DNA from 3 places in the Aeromonas salmonicida genome. Region 1 is predicted to be linked to each of the others. Evidence: riboswitches for the same ligand, from Rfam matches in the RefSeq annotation. Region 1 holds a riboswitch; each other region holds the start of a gene.
What was found. A riboswitch is a leader RNA that binds a small molecule or an ion and turns the genes downstream of it on or off. The one in region 1 is predicted to bind cyclic di-GMP.
Positions count from the first base shown of each region.

Region 2: it holds a riboswitch for cyclic di-GMP, as region 1 does, so the genes downstream of both, ONZ54_RS19980 (hypothetical protein) here and ONZ54_RS17735 (glycosyl hydrolase family 18 protein) in region 1, are expected to answer to the same signal.
Region 3: it holds a riboswitch for cyclic di-GMP, as region 1 does, so the genes downstream of both, ONZ54_RS05030 (glycosyl hydrolase family 18 protein) here and ONZ54_RS17735 (glycosyl hydrolase family 18 protein) in region 1, are expected to answer to the same signal.

Region 1 is NZ_CP110645.1:3,824,703-3,827,980, forward strand. It holds gene ONZ54_RS17735 (glycosyl hydrolase family 18 protein) at 1-1,108, opposite strand, end outside; cyclic di-GMP riboswitch class I at 1,220-1,307, opposite strand; gene ONZ54_RS17740 (hybrid sensor histidine kinase/response regulator) at 1,481-3,278, opposite strand, start outside.
Region 2 is NZ_CP110645.1:4,287,243-4,290,520, forward strand. It holds gene ONZ54_RS19975 (fimbrial protein) at 1-314, opposite strand, end outside; cyclic di-GMP riboswitch class I at 1,237-1,323, shown strand; gene ONZ54_RS19980 (hypothetical protein) at 1,412-1,744, shown strand; gene ONZ54_RS19985 (collagenase) at 2,254-3,278, shown strand, end outside.
Region 3 is NZ_CP110645.1:1,009,716-1,012,993, reverse strand. It holds gene ONZ54_RS05030 (glycosyl hydrolase family 18 protein) at 1-1,519, opposite strand, end outside; cyclic di-GMP riboswitch class I at 1,635-1,720, opposite strand; gene ONZ54_RS05025 (ExeM/NucH family extracellular endonuclease) at 2,017-3,278, shown strand, end outside.

The sequences.
Region 1 (3,278 bases):
TCTTGTCATCGCCAGCACTGATGGCGGAGGTGAGCTCGTAGGTGCGGCCCGTCTCTGCGCTCAGCTCGTCGAGCATGGCGCGCAGCTCCTTCATCAAGAGCACATAGGTCTCGCCATCGGAGGCATTGCCAAGATCCGGGTTGGCTCCCTGGCCACCCGGGAACTCCCAGTCGATGTCCACCCCGTCGAAGAATTTCCAGGTTTGCAGGTACTCTTTCACCGAGGCGACGAAGGTGTCGCGCTTGGTCTTGTCACCAAAGAAGAAGAAGGGGTCGGAGAGGGTCCAGCCGCCGATGGAGGGGAGAATTTTCAGGTCCGGATAGGCCTTCTTGAGCGCCATCAGGTTGCCAAAGTTGCCCTTGTAGGGCTCGTCATAAGCGGTGAGATTGCCCTGCCCCATCTGGATGGCAGCCCAGGGATCGTGGATGGAGACCTTGAAGTCCTCCCGCCCAGCGCAGGAGCGTTGCAGCGCCTCGAAACTGCCGGAGATGGACTTGAGACTGTCGTTGATGCCATTGCCACCACAGATGGGGGTAAAGCCGTAAAGAATGTGAGTCAGGTTCTGGGCCGGGACCTTGTCCACGGTGAACTTGCGGCCATAGACGCCCCACTCCACATAGTAGGCCCCCACCACCTTGCCGGATTTGTTGGCGTAAGGTTTGTTGTTCTCCTGCAACGGTGCCTTGAGCGGCACCAGATGGCTGCCATCGGTGTCGGCCACCAGAATTTCTTTCTTGTCGGAGAGAGTGCAACCATCGGCATTGCACAGGGCCACCTGCATCTGGTAGCGGCCCCCCTTGGTCACCTTGAAGTTGGCGGTGCCGGAGGCTGACGCGGCGCCGGACCACACCTCCTGGCCATCGAGCAGTACCTTGGCGGTCTGGCCGACATCACCGGACCAGAGATTCCAGCTCACACTGACCGGCGCACCATCGGCATGTACCTTGACCAGTTTGTTGTAGGAGGTGGCGGCTTGATCGACTTCGACGATGGCGAACTTGGTTTCGCCCCAGCCGATGGTGGGTTTGCCGGGGGCGGCAGCGAAGGCAGAGGAGGCACACAGACCCCCGACCAACAACGCCAGTACTGAGGGTTTTGGACTTAACATAGTTGAATATCCTTATTTCGTTCTTGGAATTAACAACGAAAAAGGCAACGCCAACCAGACAGGTAACGCAGACAACATCGCGCCATGGCTTGGCCCATGGACGAAACAACCTGTGGTGGCCCCGCTATCTTAGGTACTGCTGACCCTTAGACCGGAAGCTTTGCGTCCCGGACTTTCGTCCGGTTTGCCTTTTGCACAACTTGATTTGCGACAAAAAATAATCGCCGGTTGAATATAAGGAGTTAAACGAGGAAGGGCAAACCCCTGGCAGGTTATTAATAAGCCACTTTTTATCGGAAAATAGCCCCAAACGAGAAGAAAAGACGCTTTGTTGTGTAAGAAAGCGCCGATCTTGACGTCTCGGGGCTGAGATTAAAAATCAGACGAATTACTTGTTTCGTGATCATCATCAAGTTTGGCAGGCCGCAATATGCTGTTCATCAGCGCACGCAACTTGAGCGGTTTGACCGGTTTGCTGATGTAGCCGTAGCCGTGTTCACGGATCTGCGCCTGCAACTCGCTCTTGCGATCCGCACTGATGATGATGCCGCCAATGTCGTTGCCATGGGCGAGGCGCAGCATGTGCAGGGCCTGCAACCCTGTCTTGCCGTCATCCAGGTGGTAATCGGAGAGCACCAGCTGCGGCAGGAAACCGCCGGCGATGAGATCCTCCGCCTGAGCCTGGCTCTGGGCACACACCACCTCGCAGCCCCAGCGCCCCAGCAGGGAGTGCATGGCGATGAGAATGTCGCCCTCGTTGTCGATGCAAAGCACCCGAACGCCTTCCAGTTGGCTGTCCCGCAGGGCGGGCGCCGCCACTTGCGTCGTTGCAACAGGGCGGGTCGCCAGATTGAGGGTGATGGCAAACACGGATCCCGCCCCCGGCCAGCTGCGCAGGGTCAGGTTGTGGCCCAGCACCAGGGCGATGCCGCGGGCGATGGCGAGCCCCAGACCCAATCCCTGCTCCTTGGCGGTGCGGGAGTGATCGAGGCGGGAAAATTCGTCGAAAATCGCTTCCTGCTTGTCGAGCGGTATGCCGGGACCGTTGTCCCACACCTCAATGCGCACCTTGTCCCCCAGACGGCGACAACCGAGCAGCACACGGCCGCCCGGGTTGTAGCGAAACGCATTGGTGAGGAAGTTTTGCAGCACCCGTCGCAACAGACGCACGTCGCTGTACACAGCCAGCTTGCTCTCCACCACCGAGAACTGAATGCCCCCCGCCTGGGCCAGCACCCCGAACTCCGCCTTGAGGTTGTCGAACACGTCGTGCAGGGCGAAATCGAGCTTTTTGGCCTTGAACTTGCCCGCCTCGAGCCGCGAGATGTCGAGCAGATCCGTGATGAGATCCTCGGTCGCCCCCAGCGCATCGTCGATGTGACGGGCGATGCGGGCCGTCTCATCCCGGGGCGGCAGCATCTCCAGCAGGGAAGAGGTAAACAGCTTGGCGGCGTTGAGGGGCTGGGTCAGATCGTGGCTCACCGCCGCCAGGAAGCGGCTCTTGGAGTGGTTGGCCCGCTCCACCTGCTGGTTCACCAGCAGCAGTTGGCGGTTGAGCTCCGACAGCTCGTGGGTACGCTCGGCCACCCGCGCCTCCAGGTGTTCGTTGGCTTCCCGCAGCACCCGTTCGGCGTCGCGAAACGGGGTGATGTCGGTAAAGGTCATGACGAAACCGCCGGCCGGCATGGGGTTGCCCTGCATCTCGATCACCCGGCCATCGGGTCGCTCCCGCGCCGAGATGTGGGGGCTGCCGCGCTGCATGAAGGCGACCCGCCGTGCCACCTGGGCCTCGATATCTCCCGGGCCGCACAGCCCCTGCTCGGCGTTGTAACGGATGATCTCCTCGATGGATCGCCCCATCTGGATGAGGCCGGGCGGGTAGTGGAACAGCTCTATGTAGCGCCGGTTCCAGGCCACCAGCTTGAGCTCTCTGTCCACCACGGAGATCCCCTGCCCCATGTGCTCTATGGCTCCCTGCAGCAGGCCGCGGTTGAAGCGAAACACGTCGGAGGCTTCGTCCACTATGGTGGCGATCTCCTCGAGCTGCATGTTGCGCCCTTGCAGGGCCGACGCCAGCACCAACCGGGCGGACGAAGTGCCAAACACCCCGGCCAGCAGCCGCTCGGTATGGGCGATAAGCTCAGCCGAGGCCTGCATCTGGGGCGCCAGG
Region 2 (3,278 bases), 460 kb from region 1:
CTCGGATCAATACTATCTTTGATGCCACTGAAGGTGACTTTTACAGCATCTTCATCAGGAGTGATTTCACAGTTCAGCAGTTTGATGCTGAACGGCTTGGAGTTGGACTCACCACCTTTGACCAGCTCTTTGGTGCTGATCTGGCCCATTTCAACAACCTGGTCAACAGACTCGGGAGCAACGGAGCAAGGGGCATTGATAATTTCACCGTTAAAGGTGACTTTACCTGAACCAGCACCGCCGGCAGCAACAGCAGAGCCGCACAGCAGCATGGAACCAACACCCATAGCAACCAAAATTTTATTAGCGTTCATTCTTTATACCTACATTAACGTGTGTTTTATCTCATTACCTAAACCATGCTGGAGTCACAGTGTTAAATAATGAGACGATATGCCACACAGCTACTCTTGCATGACTTTTTCTTCATTAAGCCGGTGAAGATATGAGCCAGACAATCAGTTGCTCTGTGTATGTCCAATTTTATCAAGCCAAGGCAGAAGACCGTATCAAAGGCAGTTCCCGCTACCTTTTATATCTGCACGAATACATATCCATGTAAGCCGTGTAGAAATACTGCTTTCAACCTTTGCTTGGGAAACAAATTAACGACGTATTTGATGCACATCAAATACATTTTGATTTTTATAAATCTTTTTTTAAACACTTTAAAATCATACACTTACAATCGCAACGGAACACATTGAAATAACAAAACACCATTATCAGCACTGTATTGAACATTGGCGATATTAAATTAACCAATAACCTAATCACACCACAAACCAAATTAACAAAAAACCAACATTGAGCACGATAAATATACTCTCCTGGCCATGTTTCTGATCACGTTCAGGCAATCAGGCAATCAGGCAATCAGGCAATCAGGCAATCAGGCAATCAGGCAATCAGGCAATCAGGCAATCAGGCAATCAGGCAATCAGGATTATCTGAAGCTGCCTGTGATGCACAAGAGGTCACACCTTGCTCTCACGGCAGGGATAACATTCAAAGTTTCCATGTCAAATAACATTGGCTTTAAAACATCCGCAGTTGTTGGCTCACTCTTCACAGGCATTCATAATAATAAATTTAATTGGAAGGAAATAAAATATCATCAATATGGGACCGGCATATTTCCCCACCAATACTAATCGACACTTGTGAGGTGTGACTTATATCCCATCTTTTTTTATAGCGATTGATTTCTCAAAGTGGGGTGTTATCATCCGGACATAGAGTAAAGGGCAAACCGATCGAAAGGTCGGGACGCAAAGCCACCGGTCTAAGGGTGTAGATACCTAAGACAGCGGAGCTGCCAACTGAGAAGAGTGATGTCATGATCTGAATGCCATTCTCTTTGATTGCGTTGCCCTTTTCGTACAACGACATGTGACGAAAAGGACATAAAATGAACACTTGCATCCCCTCCACCGGTTCTGTCCGCAAAAGCATTATCCGTTGCGCCTCCTCAGCCGCCACCGCCTTGCTGCTTGGTGCTGCACTGTTGCCCGCTACCGCGTCGGCTTACGATGGCACAGTGACCCTGACTGGTACCATTTATGAATCACCCTGTGACTTTTCTGACAACAGCGTGACCTGCTATTCCGGCGCACAGCGCCAAACCCTGGATTTGGCCAGCCTGCGACAAACTGGCAGCCTCAACGCCATCAATGGCACCCTGAATTACAAGCTGTCAGAAGGCAGCAATAGCATGGCCATAGTGACCGTCAGTTACCTCTAGTTTCCTCCTGAGCCTGGCTCAGGATTGCTTGAGGATCAGGGCCGGCATACCGATTGGTTTGTCGGCAGCCTGTCTTGGCCACTGGCAAAGCAACCTCTGTTGCCTTTGTGTCGCGTCCCTCTTGTCAGTCTCGGTTGCCCCTCTGCTCCGCGTCCTCTCGACCTGTTCCCCTTCCCTATCCACCCTTTCCTGGGTCACAGCATCATGACCACATAAACGCCTGGCGATCGCCAGCACAGAGCCTCCATACCATTCGGACATGAGGCACACCTGCCCACGGCACAGCAAACCTCAAACGAGAGCTGGATCACATTCACAGCGTGGAGGCTTAGATCCCCCCCAGATGGCAGATGAGTCCTTGCTATCACTGCAGCCCCCAATGAGACTCAATGTGTTTTGATAGATGCTAAATAAATGATTTATATGGCCTGATTGGTGAGTTGATACCCTTTTGGAACTTAGTACATTGCCCGCGATAACCACGCAGACTCTCATCCAAAGGGATAAAAATGAACAATCTGGGTACAAGGTTGCTGCTTCTGGCAGCACCGGGCCTGCTCGCCACCTCGGCGCTGGCCAATTACTCCCCCACCGACTGGCAAGCATACCGGCTGAACGGTGAATCGAGCCGCCAGCTGAGCGATCGCGTCACCGAAGTCACCTACGAGCTCAGCGCCCGCAATGACGATGCCCCCTATCAGCAACTGCGCGTCTATCGCCGCTTCGACTGGAACGATAGCGACCTCAGTGCTCTGGCGGAGCAAGTCTGCGGCGAGCCGCAGCTCAGGATTGAGCAGGGCTGGCAGATCCGTTACCTCAGCTGCGAGCAGGTGGTGCCGGCAGGCAAGGCCATCCCGGCCAGCAGCTATGACTATGGTTACGGCATGGAGCAGGGCCGCTGGGAGCCATTGATCGGCACCCCGACCGCACCGCGCCAGGATCGTATGCCGCTGGTCGAGCGCATCATACTGGGTCACAGCGAGCAGGAGCTGGATCGCTGCGAGCTCAACGCCCAGGGCCGCTGCGCCGAGCAGGTTTGGCAATATCAGCCGCAAAACTGGCAGCAACTCAGCGTGCTGGAAGAGACCCCCAACGAGCGGGATGGCCGCCTCGAGCAGATCTTCTTCCGCCTGCAACCCGTGCCAGGCAGTCAGGCTGCCAGCCAGGTGAGCGAGATCCACGTATGGCGCAAGTACAGCTGGCAGCTGGATGAAACCAAAACCCAGCAGGAGTGCGATGAACCCCAGACCCGCCAGGAAGGGGACAAGACCATCAGCTATCGGGTTTGCCGCCAGACCCTGCCCGCCGGCAGCGAGGTGCAGGTAGTACTGAAAGACACCGGCTATCAATACCCGGTCGGTGGCAGCGAATGGCAGACACTGCCGGAAACCGACGAGTGGCAAGAGAGCCGGGTGCTCAATCGCCCCATAGTGCTGGCCAGCAAGGAGGAGCAGCTCGACTGCCGTCGCGCCGATGGCCGCGCCTGCTCCGAGCCGGAGCAACCGGGCACGGATCTGCTGGATGCTGACGCCGC
Region 3 (3,278 bases), 2.1 Mb from region 1:
AGGCTATGGTCAGCATGTACTTGCGCCCATCCTCGGTCCCGGCATTGTCGAGCCGCGCCCGTAGGGTCTTCATCAGCACCTCGTAGTTGGCAAACAGCTTGGCACGGCACTGGTTGGAGAGCGGGAAGTCGTTGGGGTTGCCCGCATCCTTCATGGAGGTGGGGTACTCGTAGTCCACATCCACCCCATCGAAACCGTACTGGCGGATAAAGCTCACCGCCGAATCGGCAAAGGCGTTGATGCCGGCTGTATTGACCGAGCAGTCGCCCTTGGTGGTGGCGGTGTAGAAGCCGCGGGTATCGGCCCAGCCTCCGACCGAGATAAGGGTCTTCACGTCCGGATACTGCTTCTTGTACTTGGAGATCAGGTTGAAGTGGCCCTGATAGGCGAATTCGGGATCCATCTCGGCGCCCGGCACCCCATCCCAGGTCAGCTTGGTGGCTGCATCATCCACCTTGATCTGGTGACTCTGCTCGTCCACCGCCGCGAAGGCGTAGTTGATGTGGGTGAGCTTGTCCCAGGGGATGTCGTTCACCAGGTAGGCGGGCAGGCCATTCTTGCCAGTGCGCCAGGAGGTGAAGTAACCGATCACCCGGCGGGCGTGGTCATCCCCCATGCACTCGTAACCGTCCGGGCGATAGATCTGGCGAATGTCACAAGAGAGGTTGCCACCTGTGGGCGGCAGCGCCGCCTCTTCCACCTGCACATCGACCTGGGCAGACTCGCCCACCAGATTTTCCTTGTCGGTCGCTACCAGCTTGAGGGCGGCAGCCCCCTTGCTCTGGGGCGTCCAGCTCACCTGCCAGGGGGCGCTGGTATCTTCGCCCACCTTCTTGCCATCTACGTAGAGCTCGACCCTGGCCACGTCATTGTTGGCATCGGTCACATTGCCACTGACCGCCACGCTGCGCCCCAGGGTTACCTTGGCGCCGTTGGCCGGGCTGCTGATGCTCACCCCGGGCGCCTCTGGCGCGACCACGGCGTTGACGCTGAAGCTGGCATCCGCCTCGCTCAGCACAGTGCCATCCTTGTCCAACCCACGAGATTTGAGTTGATGGGGGCCGACACCGGTAGCGACCCAGCTGGCCGACCAGGGGGCCCCGCTGCTCACCGCCACCGGCTGACCATCGATCAGATACTCGACCTTGACCAGGGCGCTGCTGTTGCCGCTCAGGGTGACCGCAAGGGCCACGGGTACACCTTCGTTGAAAGCGCTACCAAGAGCGGGCGAACTGATTGCCAGCCCAAGGCCCGGAGTCGTGCCGCCGTCGTTGAACAGCTTCCAGGCATCGGCCCAGACAGCACCCACACCGGGGGCATAGTGATAGGGGGATGCCCCGCACCAGCCGGAGTAGGGAAATTCTTTGCATTCGTAGAGAGCGCCTGCGTTGCTGACCACATCACCAGCCTTGTAAGCGGTGCCGGCCTGATAGGCGGGATAAGCGGCTTGTGCCCAAGCGGGCATGGCAGCCAGGGCCACCAGCATGGCAAGCCTGCTGGGCCTTAAGGTCTGTTGCATATTGTTATCTTCCTTGTTTTGTCTTGGCATTGGTCACCAGGGCAAAGAACAAGCGCAACCGGCGTGATGGGAGCAGACAACTGGCAATGGACGTGCCACAAACACCACCTTCACCCTGGGAAGCCCCGCTATCTGGATCGACTGATCTGGAGACCGGAGGCATTGCGTCCCGGCATTTCGACCGGTTTGCCCTTTACCTGGGTTCCGTGAGGAACAAGCCGAGTATAGGAATCAACCAGCAGAGTCTCAATCTTCATTCTCGAAGAAAAATATGTGGATGCAAGCCAGATCACACTTTCCCGAGAACAGTGAATTAATGATTTTGTCATTAATTTCATAATGTTAGTCAGGTCAAAAAAACCAGCACTGCCCTCATTTGCATCCCGGTAATGTGCGTTGGCTCACTGGTATGACGTGCCAGAAATGTGACAATGCGCGCCCTTGGTCAAGGTGCCAAGGCTATGGAAACACTGGCAAAAAATAAAAAAGGAACCGTTATGAAAAGAACACGTACCCTGCTGTCGCTGGCCGTGGGGTTTGCACTCGCGTCCCCGTCCGTCCATGCCGCCAGCTTCAGCTGCCCGGCTGACAGTGCCCTCACCCCCATCCCCGTCATTCAGGGCATTGGTGGCAAGAGTCCCCTCATCCCCGATGGCAAGTTCGAAAGTGCGCAGAGCGTCACGGTCAAGGCGGTGGTCACGGCACTTGGTGAGAGTCTCAACAAGGGTTTCTACCTGCAGGATCTGCAAGGGGATGACAATCCCCAGACGTCGGATGGCATCTTCGTCTACCTCAACGACAAAAACTTCGCCAGCAAGTACCCGGACATCAAGCCGGGTGCCGAAGTCTGTCTGGAGGCCAAGGTCGAGGAGTACTACAACCACACCCAGCTCAAGCCGGTCGTTGACAGCAGCGCCCCGCGTCTGCAGGTTCTCGCTCAGGGCTCTGTGCCTGCCGCCGTGCCGCTGCGGGTACTGGAAAACGAGACCCTGGCCCGGGCGCTGGAGCGTCACGAAGGGATGCGGGTACGCCTCGATGCTGACAGCGCGCTCAAGGTAAGCCGCAACTTCAGCTATGACTACGCCGCCAAACGCAACAATCTGGTGCTGTCACACCAGGCACCGCTGATGAAGCCGACCCAGCTGCATGCCGCCGACAGCAAGGAAGCAAAGGCGCTGGCCAGGGCCAACGCCCGCAACCGGGTATTCCTCGAGTCTGACTTCAAGGCCGCCGATGGCAAACTGCCCTGGCTGCCAGGCTGGGATCCGGAGCAGGGTTATCTGCGCATCGGCGATGCCCCGGTCAATCTGGATGCGCTGGTGGGCTACAGCTACAACGAATACCGGTTGATAGTGCCGCAGGATCAGGTGATCACCGCCGGCGATCTGCTGCGCACCGGCGATAACGATCGCCAGAGCGCACCGGCCCGTGCCGATGGCACCGATTTGCGTATCGGCAGCTTCAACGTGCTCAACTACTTCACCAGCCACTCCAGCGTGGGGGGGGGCCTCAATGTGCTGTGCAAGGATCAGGCGGATGCGGACAGCGCCAAGGGCTGCAACCGCGGCGCCAAAAACCTGGAGGACTTCCAGAAACAGCGCGCCAAGATAGTCAACGCCATCACTGAGATGGATGCCGATCTGCTCGGCCTGATGGAGATGGAGAACAACGGCTTTGACAGCCACTCAGCCATCAGTGATCTGGTGCAAAGCCTCAACGCCCAACAGAAGGAAGCCGACAAACAGTACGCCTTCGTGGC